DNA from 3 places in the Salmonella bongori NCTC 12419 genome. Region 3 is predicted to be linked to each of the others. Evidence: predicted binding sites of a transcription regulator. Region 3 holds the regulator's gene; each other region holds the start of a gene.
What was found. Region 3 encodes LexA, which represses DNA repair genes until DNA is damaged. Its sites were predicted from a motif close to TNCTGTATGTACATACAGNA; they were not measured.
Positions count from the first base shown of each region.

Region 1: sulA (SOS-induced cell division inhibitor SulA) is a predicted target of LexA. The motif match lies at 5,625-5,644, and genes of this name have one in related genera.
Region 2: rmuC (DNA recombination protein RmuC) is a predicted target of LexA. The motif match lies at 3,777-3,796, and genes of this name have one in related genera.

Region 1 is NC_015761.1:992,590-1,000,248, reverse strand. Features, by position in the region: gene mgsA (methylglyoxal synthase) at 1-26, shown strand, start outside; gene helD (DNA helicase IV) at 62-2,116, opposite strand; gene SBG_RS04570 (YccF domain-containing protein) at 2,239-2,685, shown strand; gene yccS (YccS family putative transporter) at 2,704-4,857, shown strand; gene SBG_RS04560 (TfoX/Sxy family DNA transformation protein) at 4,835-5,449, opposite strand; gene sulA (SOS-induced cell division inhibitor SulA) at 5,666-6,175, shown strand; gene ompA (porin OmpA) at 6,532-7,581, shown strand; gene matP (macrodomain Ter protein MatP) at 7,652-7,659, opposite strand, start outside.
Region 2 is NC_015761.1:3,853,759-3,861,417, forward strand. Features, by position in the region: gene metE (5-methyltetrahydropteroyltriglutamate--homocysteine S-methyltransferase) at 1-1,555, shown strand, start outside; gene SBG_RS23580 (hypothetical protein) at 1,569-1,871, shown strand; gene SBG_RS18235 (dienelactone hydrolase family protein) at 1,868-2,680, opposite strand; gene udp (uridine phosphorylase) at 2,939-3,700, shown strand; gene rmuC (DNA recombination protein RmuC) at 3,841-5,271, shown strand; gene ubiE (bifunctional demethylmenaquinone methyltransferase/2-methoxy-6-polyprenyl-1,4-benzoquinol methylase UbiE) at 5,366-6,121, shown strand; gene ubiJ (ubiquinone biosynthesis protein UbiJ) at 6,131-6,736, shown strand; gene ubiB (ubiquinone biosynthesis regulatory protein kinase UbiB) at 6,733-7,659, shown strand, end outside.
Region 3 is NC_015761.1:4,079,639-4,087,297, forward strand. Features, by position in the region: gene SBG_RS19250 (maltoporin) at 1-102, shown strand, start outside; gene malM (maltose operon protein MalM) at 266-1,183, shown strand; gene ubiC (chorismate lyase) at 1,363-1,860, shown strand; gene ubiA (4-hydroxybenzoate octaprenyltransferase) at 1,874-2,746, shown strand; gene plsB (glycerol-3-phosphate 1-O-acyltransferase PlsB) at 2,857-5,277, opposite strand; gene SBG_RS19275 (diacylglycerol kinase) at 5,448-5,816, shown strand; gene lexA (transcriptional repressor LexA) at 5,925-6,533, shown strand; gene dinF (MATE family efflux transporter DinF) at 6,714-7,659, shown strand, end outside.

The sequences.
Region 1 (7,659 bases), 1.4 Mb from region 3:
GGTATCTGGCCGAACGCCTGAAGTAACCGCTTTGCGGGCGAGCACCATCCCCGCCCGCGCTTTAGGGTTTTCTTGCCACCGGCACATCCAATTGTTTAAGCGTCTCCACAAAACGTGATGGACTCTCTTTATTGAAAAGCAACCAGACCCGCGCACGCGCACGTGTCAGCGCCACATATAACAAACGTCGCTCTTCAGCGTCCGGAAAATCTTCGACCTGAGGAAGAAGCGCATCTTCTATAATGGACTCTCGCGCCGGTGCAGGGAAGCCGTCGTTGCCCTCCTGCAGTCCAACCAGAATAACGTAATCGGCCTGCTGGCCCTTGCTGGCGTGGATAGTCATAAAATCTATCTGTAACTTCGGCCAACGGGTAGCCGCTTTTTGCAGGCTGGCGGGTTTCAGGTGATGATAGCGTGCCAGCACCAGAATACGTTCATCCTCCTTCGCGTAACCGGACAATTTATCCAGTAACGCATCCAGTTGGTTTTCATCCAACAATGTAACCGCTTTTTTATCGCCTGCCGCCAGGCTATTTAATGGCTTTTTCAACTGGTGCGGATTCTGCTGTACAAAACGGTTGGCAACATCACCAATCCGGCTATTAAAACGGTACGTGGTATCCAGGTGGCAATGCTCGCCCTCGCCGAACGTCTGATGAAACGCCGTCGTTAAGGAGAGCTGCGCCCCGCTAAAACGGTAAATCGCTTGCCAGTCATCGCCAACGGCAAACAGCGTAGTCTGGCTATTCTGTTTGCGTAGCGCCTCTAATAGCGCCGCCCGCTGCGGAGAAATATCCTGAAATTCATCAACAAGAATATGTTTCCACGGGCTGATAAACCGTCCTTTTTCGAGAATAACCATTGCCTGATGGATAAGCCCGGAAAAATCAACGGCATTTTCCGCTTTCAGCGCACTTTTCCAGGCTTTCAGCAATGGTGCCATCAGCTTAATACGTTTACTGAATAGCTCACGGCACTCCTCCGGCGCGCCTGCGATCATTTCCGCCTGAGCGCCGCCGTGCATACGCATCAAACTGACCCAACGATCCAGGCGAGGGGCCAGGCGCCGCTGCAAGGACTCATCATCCCAGAAATTCCCTTCCGGCACCGTCCACTGCATCTCTTCTTCCAGCCACTGGCGCCAGCCTTTGGCCTGCGCTTTTTTCTCGCTACACTGCTGACGCCAGGTATGCAGAAAAAGCTGATGCCGGGCTCCGGCATCACTTTCCAGCTTGCTGACAACTGGCGCTTTTTTACTCCCTTGCTGAATAATGTGCAGCGCCAGCGAATGGAAGGTGCGGGCCGTAATCTCTTGCGTATGCAGGCGTTCGCGAAGGCGCGCATCCATCTCCTCTGCCGCCTTGCGGCCAAATGCCAGCAGGAGAATCTGCCCGGCACTGGCTTGCCCGCGCGCCAGCAGCCAGCCCGCCCGCGCCACCAACACTGACGTCTTGCCGCTGCCCGCCCCTGCCAGCACCAGTAACGATGATTCGCCATTGACCACCGCCCTGGCCTGGGAAGGATTAAGCGGAGAGGACTCTATCTGTGTAAAAAAGTCAGTGTGCGTTTCCAGCATAGCATCGGTATATGCCTGATTGTGTTGCTGCCGGCTTCGCTCGCTATCCTGTAACCACGCCAGACAGTTACGCCACATTTCACGGCAGTTATCAAACTCCTCAAGGCGTGAGACAGGTAGCGGCAAGGCGGCGAACATCTGACGAATTTCGTGTTCCAGTCCCCGAACCCGCTCACGGGTAAGCCATTGGTTTTCGCCCGTTCGTTCACTAATCCGCGCCCATTGTTCTTGTAATGCCTGCGCGGCAACATCACTCATTTCCCGGCTCCAGCGACGCCAGTGTGCATCCAGATGACGGTGAAATTGCTGGGTTGCCGACCACTCAGTGCCGTGCAAACGTACAACTTTATCCTCCGGGAGGACAAACTCCAGCTCGCCCCACACCAGCCCACGTTTACAGTGAATCGCTAATAACTGGTTGAATGGAATAAGATATTCATGTCGTTCGCCGGACACTTTCACCCCAGCGTTCAGTATCTCAGCGCGATCATAGGGGTGTTGCGCCAGGCGTTTTCCAAGAGTGGTTGCTTTCAGTTCCATGACTCAGCGAATCCAGATGTAAAGATGTGCTTATCAGTGTAACCGCCAGAGAAAACGTGCTCCAGTCTAAAAAAACGTTACAATGCCCACAGGAATAGAAAACCGGAATGAACCGAGGGTTTATGCGTACCGTTTTGAATATTTTAAACTTTGTACTGGGCGGCTTTGCCACCACGCTGGCCTGGCTGCTGGCCACGCTTGTCAGTATTGTGCTTATCTTTACCCTGCCGTTAACCCGCTCATGCTGGGAGATTACCAAACTTTCCCTGTTCCCTTACGGCAATGAGGCTATTCACGTTGACGAACTCAACCCGGCGGGAAAAAACGTATTCATGAATACAGGCGGTACACTGCTGAATATTTTCTGGTTACTTTGTTTCGGCTGGTGGCTATGCCTGATGCACATCGCTTCCGGTATCGCGCAGTGTATCACCATCATCGGGATACCTGTCGGTATTGCGAACTTTAAAATTGCCGCGATCGCGCTTTGGCCCGTCGGGCGCCGCGTCGTCTCTGTAGAAACCGCTCGCGCCGCACGGGAAGCAAACGCGCGCCGCCGTTTTGAATGACCGGGACAAATAGCCTTTATGTTAAGTCCGCTGATTCGCCGTTATACCTGGAACAGTACCTGGCTGTATTACATACGTATTTTTATCGCTCTGTGCGGCACTACCGCCCTGCCCTGGTGGCTGGGCGAGGTCAAACTCACCATCCCGCTCACGCTCGGTATGGTCGCCGCGGCACTCACCGATCTCGATGACCGTCTTACCGGACGCTTGCGTAATTTAATTATTACCTTAATCTGCTTTTTTATCGCTTCTGCTTCTGTAGAAGTACTCTTTCCCTGGCCATGGCTATTTGCGTTAGGTTTAACCTTATCCACCAGCGGATTTATTCTGTTGGGAGGATTAGGACAACGTTATGCCACCATCGCGTTCGGGGCCTTACTCATTGCCATCTACACGATGCTGGGTACTTCTTTATATGAACACTGGTATCAGCAGCCCTTACTCCTTCTGGCGGGCGCAGTATGGTACAACCTGCTGACACTCACCGGACACCTGCTGTTTCCGATCCGCCCTTTGCAGGATAACCTGGCACGCAGTTACGAACAGTTGGCGCACTATCTGGATCTGAAATCCCGCCTGTTTGACCCGGATATCGAAGATGAAAGCCAGGCACCGCTGTACGACTTAGCGTTAGCAAACGGGCAACTGATGGCGACGTTGAATCAAACGAAAGTATCGTTATTAACCCGCCTGCGCGGCGATCGCGGTCAACGCGGTACGCGCCGCACTCTCCACTACTATTTTGTCGCGCAGGATATTCATGAACGCGCCAGCTCGTCGCATATTCAATATCAGACATTACGCGACCATTTTCGCCACAGCGACGTCATGTTTCGCTTTCAGCGTCTGATGTCGATGCAGGCACAGGCCTGTACTCAGCTGGCACGCTGTATCTTACTGCGTACACCGTACCAACATGATCCACGGTTTGAACGCGCCTTTACCCATATTGACGCCGCGCTTGACCGGATGCGCACCAGCTGCGCGTCTCCGGAATTACTGAATACGCTGGGATTCTTATTAACCAACCTGCGCGCCATCGACGCACAACTGGCGACCATTGAATCGGAACAAGCGCAGGCGATGCCACGTAATGAAACAGAAAACCAGTTGGCCGATGATAGCCTGCATGGGTTTAGCGACATCTGGCTACGTCTGAGCCGTAACTTTACTCCGGAGTCCGCTCTCTTCCGCCATGCGGTACGCATGTCGCTGGTCTTATGCGTGGGTTATGCTCTGATTCAGATTACCGGAATGCGTCACGGATACTGGATATTGCTTACCAGTCTGTTCGTTTGCCAGCCTAACTATAATGCAACCCGCCATCGCCTTGCGCTCAGAATCATCGGTACGCTGGTAGGTGTTGCCATCGGCCTGCCGATTTTATGGTTTGTTCCTTCGCTCGAAGGACAGTTAGTTCTGCTGGTCATTACCGGCGTGCTTTTCTTTGCATTCCGTAATGTGCAGTATGCTCATGCCACCATGTTTATTACCCTGTTAGTATTGCTCTGCTTTAATCTCCTGGGCGAAGGCTTTGAGGTGGCGTTACCGCGCGTGATTGACACACTGCTTGGCTGCGCTATCGCCTGGGCTGCAGTCAGCTTTATTTGGCCGGACTGGCGTTTTCGCAACCTTCCCAGAGTACTCCAGCGCGCCACCGATGCGAATTGCCGCTACCTTGATGCGATTCTTGAGCAATATCATCAGGGCCGGGACAACCGACTGGCCTACCGTATTGCCAGACGCGATGCGCACAATCGCGATGCGGAACTGGCATCTGTTGTCTCCAATATGTCGAGCGAACCCGATGTTACGGCCGAAACGCGGGAAGCGGCATTCAGACTCCTTTGCCTCAACCATACTTTTACCAGCTATATTTCCGCCCTCGGCGCGCATCGTGAAAAGCTCAGTAATCCGGACGTGTTAGGGCTTCTGGATGACGCCGTCTGCTATGTTGATGACGCGCTCCATCATCAACCGGAAGACGAACAACGTGTACACCAGGCGCTGGAGGGTCTCAAGCAGCGAGTCCAGTCTCTGGAAACACGTCCGGACAGCAAAGAACCTTTGGTAGTGCAACAAATTGGGTTGCTCATTGCTTTATTGCCCGAAATCGGGCGCCTGCAACGGCAAATTTCACCGCCGCCTTCTACCGGGCTTGCGCAGCCGTAAGCGAATGCACCCAGTCGGCAAGCTCCTGGCGACGATTTGTCGGGAGCGCCGCCTCATGTACGCCAACAATGGCGCCTTCCAACGCATACAGGATCTTTACCGTTAGCAACGGATTATTTTGTCGCAGCCTCAGCCAGCATATTTTAGCGCCTAGTACGCGTAACATGCTCTCGTCCTTTATCCCTGACTCATTGAGCAATGTTTCCAGATGGAAGGTCATATTGGGAAGATCTTTGAGCCTGTGCTGTGAAAAACGGCTATGTTTTTCTTTCATTGCCGCTTCAAGAGAAAACTTCGATAAACGTACCAGTTGCTGCTGATCGCGCCAGAGGCTTTCATCGACCCGATAATAGTTGAGTATAACGGGGCGTCCACATTTCATAAACGTGAGCCAGACAGGGGGATGCTTCACACAATAGGATACGCTTTGTTCACAGGCGCGGAGATAGAGCTCGCCATTCGCCACCATCGCAAAAACGGTATCTTCCACGGTCAGGCTATAGCTGCCGAATAAAGATCGATACTGAATCGTCCCCAAAGATGCCAAATATTCTTGCGATTTATAGATCCTGTCATAAGAGAGTGCTCTCATAAAATTCCTTTTAAATCATAAGGTAAAAGAATGATTTACAGTAACGGATCCGCTAATGACGAAAATAGGCAACTTATGTCTTACGAGCAAGATGAATTTTATTTTTGACGCGACTAAGAATAAAAATTGCGAGACACTTTCCGAAAATAGAGTTGATCTTTCATCGTCACAAGAGTACTGTATAAACATACAGTAACCCACAGGGCTGGATTGATTATGTACACTTCAGGTTATGCAAATCGTTCTTCGTCATTTCCTACCACCACACACAACGCCGCGCGCGCTACCACAGAAAATGTCGCCGCCGGACTTGTTAGTGAAGTTGTCTATCGGGAAGACCAGCCCATGATGGCGCAACTCCTGCTTTTGCCTCTGCTCCGGCAGTTAGGCCAACAATCACGCTGGCAGCTATGGCTCACACCACAGCAAAAACTCAGCCGCGAATGGGTGCAATCTGCAGGTTTACCACTAACGAAAGTGATGCAAATTAGCCAGCTTGCGCCCCGACATACGCTGACGTCGATGATCCGCGCTCTGCGCACAGGGAATTACAGCGTAGTGATTGGCTGGCTGGCAGAAGAACTTACTGAAGAAGAACATGCCAGCCTGGTCGAGGCGGCGAATGTAGGCAATGCGGTAGGGTTTATCATGCGCTCTGTTAGCGCACATTCGTTACCCAGGAGACAGCATTCCGGGCTAAAAATTCACTCTAATTTGTATCATTAAGTAAAATTAGGATTTATCCTGGAATTTTTTTTGTGCGATCGCATCTCCTTTGAGTACTAACGTTTTTTTTGCGAGAAAGCTTGCCAGAAGCGGTTTCCGCGATTTTTGCTGTCTGATTTATCATCCGAAACTGTTAAATGATGTGTATGTCCAGCATGTTTTTTTCACATGTCTGACGGAGTTCACACTTGTAAGTTTCCAACTACGTTGTAGACTTTACATCGCCAGGGGTGCTCGGCATAAGCCGTAGATATCGGTAGAGTAACTATTGAGCAGGTCCCCCGGTGAAGGATTTAACCGTGTTATCTCGTTGGAGATATTCATGGCGTATTTTGGATGATAACGAGGCGCAAAAAATGAAAAAGACAGCTATCGCGATTGCAGTGGCACTGGCTGGTTTCGCTACCGTAGCGCAGGCCGCTCCGAAAGATAACACCTGGTACGCTGGTGCTAAGCTGGGCTGGTCCCAGTACCATGACACTGGCTTCATTCCTAACAATGGCCCAACCCATGAAAACCAACTGGGCGCAGGCGCTTTTGGTGGTTATCAGGTTAACCCGTACGTTGGCTTTGAAATGGGCTACGACTGGTTAGGCCGTATGCCGTACAAAGGCGACAACATCAATGGCGCTTACAAAGCTCAGGGTGTTCAGCTGACCGCTAAACTGGGTTATCCAATCACTGACGATCTGGACGTTTATACTCGTCTGGGTGGTATGGTATGGCGTGCAGATACCAAGTCTAACGCACCGGGTTATTCTACCAAAGACCACGACACTGGCGTTTCCCCGGTATTCGCGGGCGGTATCGAGTATGCTATCACCCCTGAAATCGCAACTCGTCTGGAATACCAGTGGACTAACAACATCGGTGATGCTAACACCATCGGCACTCGCCCGGACAACGGCTTGCTGAGCGTAGGTGTTTCCTACCGTTTTGGTCAGGAAGAAGCCGCTCCGGTAGTAGCTCCAGCCCCGGCGCCGGCGCCGGAAGTACAGACCAAGCACTTCACTCTGAAGTCTGACGTCCTGTTTAACTTCAACAAAGCTACCCTGAAACCGGAAGGTCAGCAGGCACTGGACCAGCTGTACAGCCAGCTGAGCAACCTGGATCCGAAAGACGGTTCCGTAGTGGTTCTGGGCTTCACTGACCGCATCGGTTCTGACGCTTACAACCAGGGCCTGTCAGAAAAACGTGCTCAGTCTGTTGTGGATTACCTGATCTCCAAAGGTATCCCGGCTAATAAAATCTCCGCACGCGGCATGGGCGAATCTAACCCGGTTACCGGCAACACCTGTGACAACGTGAAAGCTCGCGCTGCCCTGATCGACTGCCTGGCACCGGATCGTCGCGTAGAGATCGAAGTTAAAGGCATCAAAGACGTAGTAACTCAGCCGCAGGCTTAAGTTTCCGTCTGATAAAAACCCCGCGCAGCGGGGTTTTTTACTCTGGACAGTATAACAGTTCCCATCGGCGTTACTTTT
Region 2 (7,659 bases), 230 kb from region 3:
GAAGTTGCTGTTGACGACCTATTTTGAAGGCGTGACGCCAAACCTTGACACCATCACCACGCTGCCGGTACAGGGTCTGCATGTAGATCTTATTCATGGCAAAGATAACGTAGCGGAATTGCACCAACGTTTGCCTGCCGACTGGTTGCTCTCCGTGGGCCTGATTAACGGACGTAACGTCTGGCGCGCCGATCTGACAGAAAAATACGATCAGATCAAAGAGATCGTCGGTAAACGCGTGTTGTGGGTGGCTTCTTCCTGTTCGCTGCTGCACAGTCCAATTGATCTGAGCGTTGAAACCCGCCTCGATGACGAAGTGAAAAGCTGGTTTGCCTTTGCGCTGCAAAAATGCGGTGAACTGGCGTTGCTGCGCGATGCGCTGAACAGCGGCGAAACGGCGGCGCTTGAGGAATGGAGCGCGCCTATTCAGGCGCGTCGTCACTCCCGCCGCGTACATAATGCGGCGGTAGAAAAACGCCTGGCGACCATCACCGCGCAGGATAGCCAGCGTGAAAATCCTTATGAAGTTCGCGCTGAGGCCCAGCGTGCCCGCTTTAAATTACCTGCCTGGCCGACAACGACCATCGGTTCGTTCCCGCAAACTACGGAAATTCGCGGCCTGCGTCTGGACTTCAAAAAGGGTAATCTCGACGCGAATAACTACCGCACCGGCATCGCCGAACACATCAAACAGGCTATTATCGAGCAGGAGCGTTTAGGGCTGGATGTGCTGGTACATGGCGAAGCCGAGCGTAACGATATGGTGGAATACTTCGGTGAGCACCTCGATGGCTTTGTCTTTACCCAGAACGGTTGGGTGCAAAGCTATGGCTCCCGCTGTGTGAAACCGCCGGTAGTGATTGGTGATATTAGCCGTCCGGCACCGATTACCGTGGAGTGGGCGAAATATGCCCAGTCACTGACCGACAAGCCGGTAAAAGGCATGCTCACCGGCCCGGTCACCATCCTCTGCTGGTCCTTCCCTCGCGAAGATGTCAGCCGTGAAACCATCGCTAAGCAGATTGCGCTGGCGTTGCGTGATGAGGTGGCAGATCTGGAAGCCGCAGGCATTGGCATTATTCAGATTGACGAACCGGCGCTGCGCGAAGGTTTACCGTTGCGCCGCAGCGACTGGGACGCCTATCTGGCGTGGGGCGTGGAAGCCTTCCGCATTAACGCGGCGGTGGCGAAGGATGAAACCCAGATCCACACCCACATGTGTTACTGCGAGTTCAACGACATTATGGATTCGATCGCCGCGCTGGACGCGGATGTGATCACCATTGAGACCTCCCGCTCGGATATGGAGTTGCTGGAGTCGTTCGAAGCGTTCGACTACCCGAACGAAATCGGGCCGGGCGTGTACGATATTCACTCGCCGAACGTGCCGAGCGTCGAGTGGATTGAAGCCCTGCTGAAGAAGGCGGCACAGCGTATTCCGGCACAACGCCTGTGGGTGAATCCGGACTGCGGTCTGAAAACTCGCGGTTGGCCGGAAACCCGCGCGGCGTTAGCGAACATGGTCAAAGCCGCGCAAAATCTGCGACAGGCGTAACCATGCAAGCCCGGTGAGTGATAACGCCGCCGGGCATTATGCCGGACGGTTGCATTTGCCCGGCCTTACCCCTTCACCCTTTCCCTACTTTCTTTTTTCTTTAGCGTCTTTTGACAACGGGTTGTACAGTATGCTGGAGCAGCATAACGAGAATATTGACAGCTATCAGGACGTCATTATCCCTGTCCCTGCGGTAGCGGCAAAAAATATAAAAAATGCTGCGGTAAAGCATAACTGTCGCTGCTATCACGGTTTATTGGGTCTACACGACCTGGGCGTTGTAGACCCAACAAGTATGGTAACGCGCGGTGGTTAGCTTTTTTTTCCTCCGTATTGCGCGAACCATTCCAGCATTCTTTGCCAGCCGTCTTTCGCCGCAGCTTCATGGTAGCCCGGACGATAGTCGGCATTGAACGCATGTCCGGCATCCGGATAGACCACAATTTCTGCTTTCGCATTCGCGGCGCGTAACGCCTGGCGCATGGTTTCCACACTTTCCTGCGGAATACTGGTATCCTGCCCGCCGTATAAGCCCAGCACCGGCGCGTTAAGATCGGTCGCAATATCAACAGGGTGTTTCGGCGAGTTGAGCGAGGTATCGCCCATCAGCTTACCGTACCACGCTACCGCGGCTTTTAACTGTGGATTGTGCGCGGCATATAGCCAGGTAATCCGGCCCCCCCAGCAGAAACCGGTGATCATCAACCGATGTACATCGCCGCCGTTACGCGAAGCCCAACTGGCGACGTGATCCAGATCAGCAAGAACTTGCGAATCCGGTACCTTAGCGACCAGACCGCTTAATAATGTCGGAATATCGGCGAAATCATTGGGGTCGCCTTCCCGGAAATAGAGTTCCGGCGCGATGGCGAGATAACCTTCCAACGCCAGTCGCCGGCAGATATCGCGAATATGTTCGTGTACACCAAAAATTTCCTGTACCACCATAACCACAGGCAGCGCGCCGTCATTCGCTTTTGGTCTGGCGTAATACGCTGGCATGTCGTCCCCCTGGGACGGAATTGACGTTATTCCCGCGCTAATGGCGTCATCGGGGGTATGGATTGCCGTAGGAGCCAGCGGGGTGGCTGCAGGTGCAAAGCCGGATGGATGTGTCGTTGTCATGGTATTCTCCGTACCCTTAAAAAATAGCGCAATATTAACTATAGACAGTGTGTAACAAACCACATTGCCTTAAAGCGGCTATCTTTTGTGCAATGGTTGGCGATATTGATTATTTATTGTGATGTACATCACTTTTTAATGGTAAGCGAGTGCAATTGTTTTACGCCATAGTGATGGTTGTCACGAAAATATCTTTATGCCTTAGGTAAAGTGTCTTTTTGCTTCTTCTGACAAACCCGATTCACAGAGGAGTTTTATATGTCCAAGTCTGATGTTTTTCATCTCGGCCTCACCAAAAACGATTTACAAGGGGCCCAGCTCGCCATCGTCCCTGGCGATCCTGAGCGTGTGGAAAAGATCGCCGCGCTGATGGATAAGCCGGTTAAGCTGGCATCTCACCGCGAATTCACCTCCTGGCGCGCTGAGCTGGATGGCAAAGCAGTTATCGTTTGCTCTACCGGCATCGGCGGCCCGTCTACCTCTATCGCTGTGGAAGAACTGGCGCAACTGGGTATTCGTACCTTCTTGCGTATCGGCACCACGGGCGCCATTCAGCCGCACATCAATGTCGGCGACGTTCTGGTAACGACCGCATCCGTACGTCTGGATGGGGCGAGCCTGCATTTTGCGCCGATGGAATTCCCGGCGGTTGCCGACTTTGCCTGCACCACTGCGCTGGTTGAAGCGGCGAAATCGATTGGCGCCACGACTCACGTTGGCGTAACCGCCTCTTCCGACACTTTCTATCCGGGTCAGGAACGTTACGACACCTATTCTGGCCGCGTTGTTCGCCGCTTCAAAGGTTCTATGGAAGAGTGGCAGGCGATGGGCGTAATGAACTACGAAATGGAATCCGCTACGCTGTTAACCATGTGCGCAAGCCAGGGTTTACGCGCAGGTATGGTGGCGGGCGTTATCGTCAACCGTACCCAACAAGAGATTCCGAATGCGGAAACGATGAAACAAACTGAAAGCCACGCGGTGAAAATTGTCGTGGAAGCGGCCCGTCGTCTGCTGTAATTCTCCTCTCTTTTTGCAAAGGCCGACGCGTTCGGCCTTTTCTTTTTGCGTGGCGCCTCGCAGGAAATTCCTTTTAAACTGGACGTTTATACAGCACAATTCTATTTTGTGCAGGATAGTGTGGTTCCAGGAGAGGTGTTGTGGATATGACTCTTATGATAAGCGTTGTCGTGGCGCTGGCGGCTGGGGCGGTGATTGGCTGGCTGGCGACGAAAGCGCACGCCGATCAAATCCGCGCCGATCTTATCGAAGAACGGCGTGAGCTGGATATCGAACTTAGCGCGGCCCGGCAGCAATTAGCGCAAGAAGCGCACTGGCGCAGTGAATGCGAGTTACTTAATAACGAACTGCGTAGCCTGCACAGTATTAATACCTCTCTGGAAGCTGATCTACGTGAAGTCACGACCCGTCTGGAAGCGACTCAACAACACGCGGAAGACAAAATTCGTCAGATGATCAACAGCGAACAGCGTTTAAGCGAGCAGTTTGAGAATCTGGCGAACCGTATCTTTGAACACAGTAATCGTCGTGTAGACGAACAAAACCGACAAAGCCTGAATAGCCTGCTGACGCCGCTGCGTGAGCAACTGGACGGTTTTCGACGTCAGGTTCAGGAGAGCTTCGGCAAGGAAGCGCAGGAGCGGCATACGCTGGCGCATGAAATTCGTAACCTGCAGCAGCTTAATGCGCAGATGGCGCAGGAAGCGATCAACCTGACTCGCGCCCTGAAAGGGGACAATAAAGCGCAGGGAAACTGGGGCGAAGTCGTGCTGGCGCGGGTGCTGGAGGCATCCGGACTGCGTGAAGGCCACGAATACGAAACCCAGGTCAGTATTGAGAACGATGCGCGCTCGCGGATGCAGCCGGATGTCATCGTCCGCCTGCCGCAGGGCAAAGATGTGGTCATCGACGCTAAAATGACACTGGTTTCCTATGAGCGTTATTTTAATGCTGATGACGACTATACGCGCGAGATAGCCGTACAAGAACATATCGCCTCGGTGCGCAATCACATTCGTTTACTGGGGCGTAAAGATTATCAGCGGCTTCCCGGACTTCGCTCGCTTGATTATGTGCTGATGTTTATCCCGGTAGAGCCCGCTTTCCTGCTGGCGTTGGATAAACAGCCTGAACTGATAACTGAGGCGTTAAAAAATAACATTATGCTGGTAAGCCCTACGACGCTGCTGGTGGCATTACGGACGATCGCCAATTTGTGGCGTTATGAGCACCAAAGCCGTAATGCGCAGCACATCGCGGAAAGAGCGAGTAAGCTTTACGATAAAATACGGCTTTTCGTGGATGATATGTCAGCGATTGGCCAGAGTCTGGATAAAGCGCAGGATAACTACCGCCAGGCGATGAAAAAGCTCGCTTCCGGACGTGGCAACGTTCTGGCGCAGGCGGAGGCCTTCCGGGGACTGGGCGTGGAAATCAAACGCGAGATTAATCCGGATTTAGCTGAACAGGCCGTTACGCAAGACGAAGAATATCGTTTACGCGCAATCCCGGAAGGGCGTCAGGATGAGCATTATCCCGACGACGAACGGGTAAAACAGCAGTTAAGCTAACCCGTATGGAGTAGTTTCGTCCCGGCGCAGAGTAGGGCAAATTGGCCCAATCTGTTACACTTCTTGAACATTTTATCGATAAGCAGGCACTGAGATGGTGGAAGATTCACAAGAAACGACGCACTTTGGCTTTCAGACCGTCGCTAAAGAGCAGAAAGCTGACATGGTGGCCCACGTTTTTCATTCTGTGGCGTCAAAGTACGATGTGATGAACGACTTAATGTCATTTGGTATTCATCGTTTGTGGAAGCGCTTCACTATTGATTGCAGTGGCGTACGCCGTGGACAAACCGTTCTCGATTTAGCGGGCGGTACGGGCGATCTTACCGCTAAATTTTCGCGGATGGTCGGTGAAACCGGCAAAGTGGTTCTTGCAGATATTAATGATTCAATGCTTAAAATGGGGCGTGAAAAATTGCGCAACATTGGCGTGATCGGCAACGTTGAGTATGTGCAGGCGAATGCGGAAGCGCTGCCTTTCCCTGACAATACTTTTGACTGCATCACCATCTCTTTTGGCTTGCGTAACGTCACCGATAAAGAGAAAGCCTTGCGTTCCATGTTTCGCGTGCTTAAACCGGGCGGGCGTTTACTGGTGCTTGAATTTTCCAAACCTATTATTGAGCCGCTGAGTAAAGCGTATGACGCCTACTCTTTCCATATTTTACCACGTATTGGTTCAATGGTCGCTAACGATGCGGATAGTTACCGTTATCTCGCCGAATCCATTCGTATGCATCCCGATCAGGATACTTTAAAGGCCATGATGCAGGATGCCGGTTTTGAGAGTGTAGATTATTACAATCTGACGGCGGGTGTTGTGGCATTGCACCGCGGTTATAAATTCTAGGAGGGCGAAATGCCTTTTAAACCCTTAGTGACCGCGGGAATTGAACATCTCCTCAATACTTTTTTATACCGTTCTCCGGCGCTGAAATCAGCCAGAACGCGATTACAGGGAAAAGTACTGTGTGTGGAGCTAAAGGGATTTTCAACGCCATTAGTCCTGGTATTTAGCGAGCGCCAGGTTGATGTGCTGGGGGCATGGGAAGGCGAAGCGGACTGTACGGTAATCACACAAGCTGGCGTTCTGCCAAAACTACGCGATCGTCAGCAGTTGGCTGCGCTTATTCGCAGTGGCGAACTGGAAGTGCAGGGCGATATTCAGGTCGTACAAAATTTTGTGGCGCTTGCCGATCTCGCAGAATTCGATCCAGCCGAGCTATTGGCGCCATACACCGGTGATATTGCAGCGGAAAGTATTGGTAAGGTGGTACGGGGTGGAGCTAATTTCCTGCGCTACAGATTTCAACGCCAGCAACGTTATGCCGCTGAAGCGATCACTGAGGAGTGGCGCATGGCGCCTGGCCCGCTGGAAGTCGCCTGGTTTGCAGAAGAAACGGCTGCCATTGAGCGCGCCGTAGGTGATCTAACTGTACGGCTGGAAAAACTGGAGGCCCAATGACGCCAGGTGAAGTACGGCGCCTATATTTCATCATTCGCACGTTTTTAAGTTACGGCCTTGATGAACTCATTCCCAGAATGCGTCTTACGTTGCCGCTCCGGTTATGGCGCTATTCATTGTTCTGGATGCCGAACCGGCATAAAGATAAATTGTTGGGTGAGCGGTTAAGGCTGGCGTTGCAAGAACTGGGGCCCGTGTGGATCAAATTTGGTCAGATGCTCTCTACGCGCCGTGACCTGTTCCCGCCGCAAATCGCCGATCAGCTTGCTTTGCTACAGGATAAAGTCGCGCCGTTCGATGGTCGACTGGCGAAAGCCCAGATCGAAGAAGCGATGGGGGGATTGCCTGTCGAAGCCTGGTTTGACGACTTTGACATTCAGCCTTTAGCGTCGGCGTCAATCGCCCAGGTCCATACCGCGCGATTGAAATCGAACGGTAAAGAGGTGGTCATAAAGGTTATTCGCCCGGATATTTTGCCGGTGATTCAGGCTGATCTGAAATTGATTTACCGTCTTGCCCGCTGGGTGCCGCGCTTGTTGCCGGATGGGCGTCGTCTGCGACCGACTGAAGTCGTGCGCGAGTATGAGAAAACGCTAATCGATGAGTTGAATCTGCTGCGGGAGTCGGCCAACGCTATTCAACTGCGCCGCAATTTTGAAAATAGCCCCATGCTGTATATTCCGGAAGTATATTCCGATTACTGTAGCCAGAACATGATGGTAATGGAACGGATATACGGTATACCGGTTTCAGATGTCGCAGCGCTGGAAAAAAACGGCACCAACATGAAACTGTTGGCTGAACGCGGGGTAAAGGTTTTCTTCACCCAGGTTTTCCGTGACAGCTTTTTCCATGCAGATATGCATCCTGGAAACATTTTTGTTAGCTATGAACACCCTGAAAATCCGCAATATATTGGCATT
Region 3 (7,659 bases):
ACCTTGCGTTATGCCGCCGCAAGCAACAGCGGTATCAATACCACCAGCCGTGGCGATAGCGATGAGTGGACCTTCGGCGCCCAGATGGAAATCTGGTGGTAATACGACGGTCATCTGATGTAACGAGGGGCGCAAGCCCCTCTAAAGCGTAAGATCTGATGATGTCTGTAGGCCGGATAAAACGTTAACCGTCATCCGGTACTGTGCCTGGGTTGGCGCGCTATTGCCTGGCTACCGCTGAACCCACCTTATTGAGGTGATAATAATGAAAATGAAGAAAAGTCTCATCGCCCTCTGTTTAACCACAGGGTTGTTCGCCAGCGCGCCGGGTATCAGCCTGGCAGAAGTGAACTATGTACCGCAAAATACCAGTGCAGCGCCCGCTATTCCCGCTGCTGCGCTACAGCAATTAACCTGGACGCCCGTCGACCAGTCAAAAACACAGTCTACCCAACTTGCGACCAGCGGTCAGCGGCTTGATGTTGCCGGCATCACCGGCCCGGTCGCTGCCTGGAGCGTTCCGGCAAATATCGGCGAGCTAACGCTAACGCTTTCCAGCGAAGTCAATAAGCAAGCCAGCGTTTTTGCGCCAAACGTGTTGATTCTTGACCAAAATATGACGCCTTCGGCGTTCTTCCCCAGCAGTTACTTTACTTATCAGCAGCCGGGCGTCATGAGCGCAGACCGGTTGGAAGGCGTGATGCGTCTGACGCCTGCGCTGGGGCAACAAAAACTCTATGTTTTGGTATTTACGACCGAAAAAGATCTTCAGCAAACCACTACGCTGCTCGATCCGGCAAAAGCCTATGCCAAAGGCGTCGGTAACTCTGTCCCGGATATTCCCGATCCGGTAGCCCGTCATACCACTGACGGACTGTTGAAACTGAAGGTGAAAACTAACAGTAGTTCCAGCGTACTGGTTGGCCCGCTGTTTGGCTCGTCCGGTACGGGGCCGGTAACGGTCGGAAATACCGCGGCGCCGGTCGCTGCGCCAGCGCCTGTTGCGCCAAAGAAAAGCGAACCGATGTTGAACGATACGGAAAGCTACTTTAATAAAGCGATTAAGGATGCCGTAGCGAAAGGCGACGTCGATAAAGCGCTGAAACTGCTTGATGAGGCCGAACGTCTGGGCTCGACATCTGCCCGTTCCACTTTTATCAGCAGTGTAAAAGGCAAGGGGTAATTGTGTCCCCACATTGCTGATTTTGCAGCAACTGGTGCGTCTCCTGGCGCACCTTTTTTATCATTTCATGCGAATTGTTACTTTTTTGTTGCGCAACAGATCACTTAATTGTGTTTGCGCCCCCCGTAATGTCTTTTCTGAGATACAATGACTTTAGGTTATGAATCGGAGAGTAAGGCATGTCACACCCTGCGTTAACGCAACTGCGTGCGCTGCGCTATTTTGACGCAATTCCTGCGCTTGAACCCCCTTTGCTGGACTGGCTATTGCTGGAAGATTCCATGACCAAACGTTTTGAGCAGCTGGGAAAACAGGTAAGCGTGACGCTAATTCGGGAAGGGTTTGTCGGTCAAAGTGAGGTTGAGGAAGCGCTCAGTCTATTGCCATCCGAATCCCGCTACTGGTTACGCGAAATCCTCCTTTGCGCGGATGGCGAACCCTGGCTTGCCGGGCGTACCGTCGTTCCGGAATCCACGCTGTGCGGACCTGAGCAGGTCTTACAACATCTGGGAAAAACCCCGCTTGGACGTTATCTATTTACATCATCGATGCTGACCCGCGATTTTATTGAAATTGGACGCGATGCAACGCTTTGGGGGCGACGCTCTCGCTTGCGGTTGAGCGGAAAGCCGCTCTTGCTCACTGAGCTTTTTTTACCTGCATCGCCGCTGTACTAAGAGGAAGATAAAAATGGAGTGGAGTCTGACGCAGAGTAAGCTGCTGGCGTTTCACCGTTTGATGCGTACAGATAAGCCTATTGGCGCGTTGCTGCTGCTCTGGCCGACGCTTTGGGCGCTGTGGGTGGCAACGCCGGGTATGCCTCAACTGTGGATTTTAGCGGTTTTTGTCGCCGGCGTATGGTTAATGCGCGCGGCGGGCTGCGTGGTGAACGACTATGCCGATCGCAAGTTTGACGGTCATGTAAAACGTACCGCCAACCGACCCTTACCCAGCGGCGCCGTGACAGAGAAAGAAGCGCGTAATTTGTTTATCGTGCTGGTGCTGCTTGCGTTTCTGCTGGTGCTGACGTTGAACACTATGACGATCCTGCTCTCCGTAGCAGCACTGGCGCTGGCCTGGGTTTATCCCTTTATGAAACGTTATACCCACCTGCCGCAGGTGGTGCTGGGCGCCGCCTTTGGCTGGTCAATCCCCATGGCATTCGCCGCAGTGAGCGAATCAACACCGCTGAGTTGCTGGTTGATGTTCCTCGCCAATATTCTCTGGGCCGTCGCCTACGACACACAATATGCGATGGTCGACAGAGATGACGATATCAAGATTGGCATTAAATCGACGGCGATTCTGTTTGGCCGTTATGACAAACTGATTATCGGGATTTTACAGCTTGGCGTACTGGCGTTAATGGCCCTGATCGGCGGGTTGAATGGTCTGGGAGGGGGATATTACTGGTCTGTGCTGGTGGCAGGAGCGTTGTTTGCATACCAGCAAAAACTGATTGCGAGCCGGGAGCGCGAAGCTTGCTTCAAAGCCTTTATGAACAATAACTATGTTGGCCTGGTGCTGTTTTTAGGGCTGGCGATGAGTTACTGGCACTTCTGATGTCATGCCGGGTGGCGGCGACGCCTTACCCGGCCTACAAACCCAAAATTTTCAATACGTCATATCAGTCGCCCGATAAGCCTGCGCTATCGGGCATTTCCGGCGTTGGCTTATTCGCCCTGCGTCGCGCTCTCAATAGTCAGGCGTACATCGGAGGTAATCAGATCGGCAAGCATCTGATATATCTTCATCGTTTCTGCCGGTTCGGCATCGCCCGTATCGCTGATATAGCCCTCATCCCGTAGCGTCAGCACTAACGAACTGAACACCGCCTTGTCGAAAAACTCCGGCGCGTTAATACCGTGCAGGACTGACAGACGTTGCGCCACGGTACGGCTTTCTTTCTCCAGCGTACTGCGGTTGATGGACGGATTGGCGCTCAACAGCCAGAACGTAATGGCATAACGCTGTAGCGTTTCGCGTGCGCCCGCCGCCAGCAGTTGCAGCGTACGTGAATGCGCCGGGTTGATATGCAGTTCGTCGTCCTGCACAGTAATCAGCCCCTGACGCTGCATTTCACTGGCCAGCGCGTCAATCACCGCGGCTAACTCCTCGCGCTCCCAGCGCAGGAACAACTCCGCTTTTAACATCGGATAGAGCGCTTCAACATGCTGCTGTAGCGCATCACGCGAAATGCGGCGATGCTGGGTGATAATCGCCGCCATCAGCGAAGGCATAATCAACATATGCGCAATGTTGTTGCGATAATAGGTCATCAACACTGCCTGCTCGCGTGGCAGAATGATGATATCGCCAATGGTGTCTTTCTCAACCTCAAACTTATTCATCTGCAACGCATGATCAATGAGTTCGCCCGCGCTGGCGGCAGGAACGGTCGAGTCCGTGGAGTAAGGCACATTGCGCATCAGATCGAGATAACAATTTAGCTGCTCGGTGAGCTGTTCGCGGGTGAGCGAACGCTGGCGCGATGCCAGTAGCGCGGTACAGCACAGGTTCATCGCGTTTGCTGCGCCAGCGTTGTTAATACGTACCATCAGTTCAGCAGCGATACCGTTTACCGTCGGCGTTAGCCAGGCGGGACGGATGGCCTCTATAGGGTCAATAGATTCACGCCATTCCGGTACATGCTGATTCAGGTACGTCATGAGCGGCATCGGTTCGCCAAAGTTAACGTAGCCCTGACCCAGATTGCGCAGTTTGCTCAGACCGCGCAGCATCTGCGGCAGACTCTCTTTCTCTTTTGTCGCGCCGCGCAATTCTTTGGCGTACGTTCCCACCTCCATCACGTGTTCGTAGCCGATATAAATAGGCACTAACGTAATTGGGCGGGTACCGCCGCGCAGCATCGCCTGGATGGTCATCGACAGCGTGCCGGTTTTCGGATCGAGCAAACGTCCGGTACGCGAACGCCCCCCTTCCACAAAATATTCTACAGAATATCCACGGCTGAATAACTCGCCCAGATATTCGCGAAAGACGGTGGAATAGAGTTTATTGCCCTTGAAAGTACGGCGAATAAAGAACGCGCCAAGACGGCGGAAAATCGGCCCGGCTGGCCAGAAATTAAGGTTGATACCGGCGGCAATGTGCGGCGGAACCAGCCCCTGATGGTACAACACATACGAGAGAAGCAAATAGTCCATGTGGCTGCGATGACAGGGCACATAAACGATTTCATGCCCGTCGTGCGCCAGTTGGCGTACGCGCTCGGCGTTATGAACGTTAATCCCCTGGTAAAGCCGATTCCAGGTAAAGCCCAGAATTCTGTCGGTCAAACGAATCATCTCGTAAGAGAAGTTCGCGGCGATCTCCTCCATCAGTGCAATGGCGTTTTGCTGCGCTTTTTCGTGAGAAATTTTCTTACTGCGCGCCTCATCTTCCACCGCGCGAGCGATAGCTTTCGACGCCAGCAGTTTGTTAAACAGGTCCTGACGGGCGGGCAGGCGAGGGCCAACTGCCGCCAGGCGCTGACGGGCGAAGTGCATACGCGCTACACGCGCCAGTTTCTGGGCGATGATTTTATCGGTACCGTGTTCATCAGCCATGCGACGCAACGAGACGGAGGGCGAGAATCGGACAAAGCTATCGCGCCCCAGCCAGGAGATGGCAAAAAATTTCTGTACGCCGTTCAACATACGTAAAGGCGGGTTCACTTCCCCCTTTTCACGACCCGGTGCGCGGCCAAACATCACGGAAACGGGCACCATCTGTAAATCCAAAGCCGGATTACTGCGATGCAGATCGAGATAGTCGTGAAAAAGCTTCACCGACTCTTCTTTTGGCGTGTAATACGTAAAAACACGCGGCCCGCCATGGATAAATACATAGCGAGGCAGTAGCGCGCCGTCGATCTCCAGCGGCTCCAGCGGATCAGGAAGATCGTGCGCCAGACATTGGGCGCGCAGCGTCAGTAAGTCCGCTTTTGAGTTGTATGGCAAGACATACATAATGGGACGAGAAGTATCGAGTCCCAATTCCTGAGCGGGTTCCGCCGGAATAGACTTGCTTTTTACCAGTACGCTTAATGGTAAATTCAGTAATTTGTAGTAAATTCGTGGCCAGCCGGACATAAACGATGTAAAGCCTCTGGTTAATAATGCAAATGCGCTGCAAGGATATCAGAAAGTTTAGCGAATTTCTGTTGTATCCCGTCATACTTCGCGCTCTATAACGGCAGCCCGAATCGTGCAGGGCGGCCGTATAATGTCATTGACGTTAATAATGTAAAAAGGTTCTTTTGATGGCCAATAATACCACTGGATTCACCAGAATTATCAAAGCGGCAGGGTATTCCTGGAAAGGATTTCGCGCCGCATGGACTCACGAAGCCGCGTTTCGCCAGGAAAGCCTGGCGGTATTGCTGGGCGTCATTATTGCCTGTTGGCTGGATGTGGATGCCATTACCCGCGTGTTATTGATAGGTTCCCTGGTACTTATCATGATCGTTGAAATCCTCAACAGTGCGATAGAAGCCGTCGTTGACCGCATCGGTTCTGACTATCACGAACTTTCCGGGCGGGCGAAAGATATGGGGTCGGCTGCGGTGCTGCTGTCTATTTTCGTTGCCCTGATGACCTGGGGCATTCTGTTATGGTCACATTTTCGATAAAGGTTCCAAATTTTATAAATCTCTTGTTTTTTGCGCGGTTTGTGGTTCCAAAATCACCTTCAACTGTATATACTCACAGCATGACTGTATATACACCCAGGGGGCGGAATGAAAGCGTTAACGGCCAGGCAGCAAGAGGTGTTTGATCTCATTCGGGATCACATCAGCCAGACAGGTATGCCACCGACGCGTGCGGAAATCGCGCAGCGTTTGGGGTTCCGTTCCCCAAACGCGGCGGAAGAACATCTTAAAGCGTTGGCGCGCAAAGGGGTGCTTGAAATCGTTTCCGGCGCTTCTCGAGGTATCCGTCTGTTACAGGAAGAAGAAGAGGGGTTACCACTTGTTGGGCGCGTAGCGGCGGGTGAGCCACTGCTGGCGCAGCAACACATTGAAGGCCATTACCAGGTTGATCCTTCTTTGTTCAAACCCAGCGCGGATTTCCTGTTGCGCGTAAGCGGCATGTCGATGAAAGACATTGGCATTATGGATGGCGATTTACTGGCAGTACATAAAACGCAGGATGTTCGCAACGGGCAGGTGGTTGTGGCTCGCATTGATGATGAAGTCACCGTAAAACGCTTGAAAAAACAGGGTAATAAAGTAGAACTTCTGCCGGAAAACAGTGAGTTTACACCGATAGTGGTGGATTTGCGCGAACAAAGCTTCACCATTGAAGGATTGGCGGTCGGTGTCATTCGCAACGGCGAATGGCTGTAATCTCTTCTTACTCTCCTTGTATGTGCCCATCCGGCAGCCCTGCAGCCTGATGGCGCTACGCTTATCAGGCCTGCGGGAAACCGATTCCCGAGGGTGAAGGTTTTGTAGGCCGGATAAGGCGTTTATGCCGCTATGTGGTAGGGCGCATGTTTTGTTTAACTCCTTGTCAGGCCAGTCTTCATGCCGTTTTTTACCTCCTCTGATAAAGCGCTTTGGCGTCTCGCGTTGCCAATGATTTTTTCTAATATCACCGTTCCCTTGTTGGGGCTGGTTGATACGGCAGTGATTGGTCATCTGGACAGCCCGGTTTATCTGGGCGGCGTGGCGGTAGGGGCGACCGCCACCAGTTTTCTTTTCATGCTGTTGCTGTTTCTGCGAATGAGCACCACCGGGTTAACGGCCCAGGCATTTGGCGCTAAAAACCCGCGAGCCTTAGCTCGGGCATTGATTCAGCCGTTGTTGCTGGCGCTGGGCGCAGGTGTATTGATTGCGCTCTTTCGCACGCCGCTTATTGATGTAGCTTTACATATTGTTGGTGGGAACGAGGCTGTTCTGGTGCAGGCGAGACGCTTCCTTGAAATTCGTTGGTTAAGCGCTCCCGCGTCTCTGGCGAATCTGGTGCTGCTCGGTTGGTTGTTAGGCGTTCAGTATGCGCGGGCTCCTGTTATCTTGTTAGTCGTGGGAAATATCCTCAACATTGTGCTCGATCTGTGGCTGGTGATGGGGCTTCATATGAACGTGCAGGGGGCCGCTCTGGCGACGGTTATCGCAGAATATGCCACGCTACTGATCGGCTTAATGATGGTGCGTAAAGTTCTCCATCTCCGCGGTGTGTCGCTGGAGATGCTAAAACATGCATGGCGCGGTAACGTACGCCGTCTTTTGGCGCTTAATCGCGATATCATGCTGCGCTCGTTGCTCCTTCAGCTCTGTTTTGGCGCGATCACGGTGTTAGGCGCGCGGCAGGGCAGCGATATTATCGCGGTAAATGCGGTACTGATGACCCTACTTACCTTTACGGCCTATGCGCTGGACGGTTTTGCTTATGCGGTGGAAGCGCACTCTGGCCAGGCTTACGGCGCGCGTGACGGCAGCAAGTTACTGGACGTCTGGCGGGCGGCGTGTC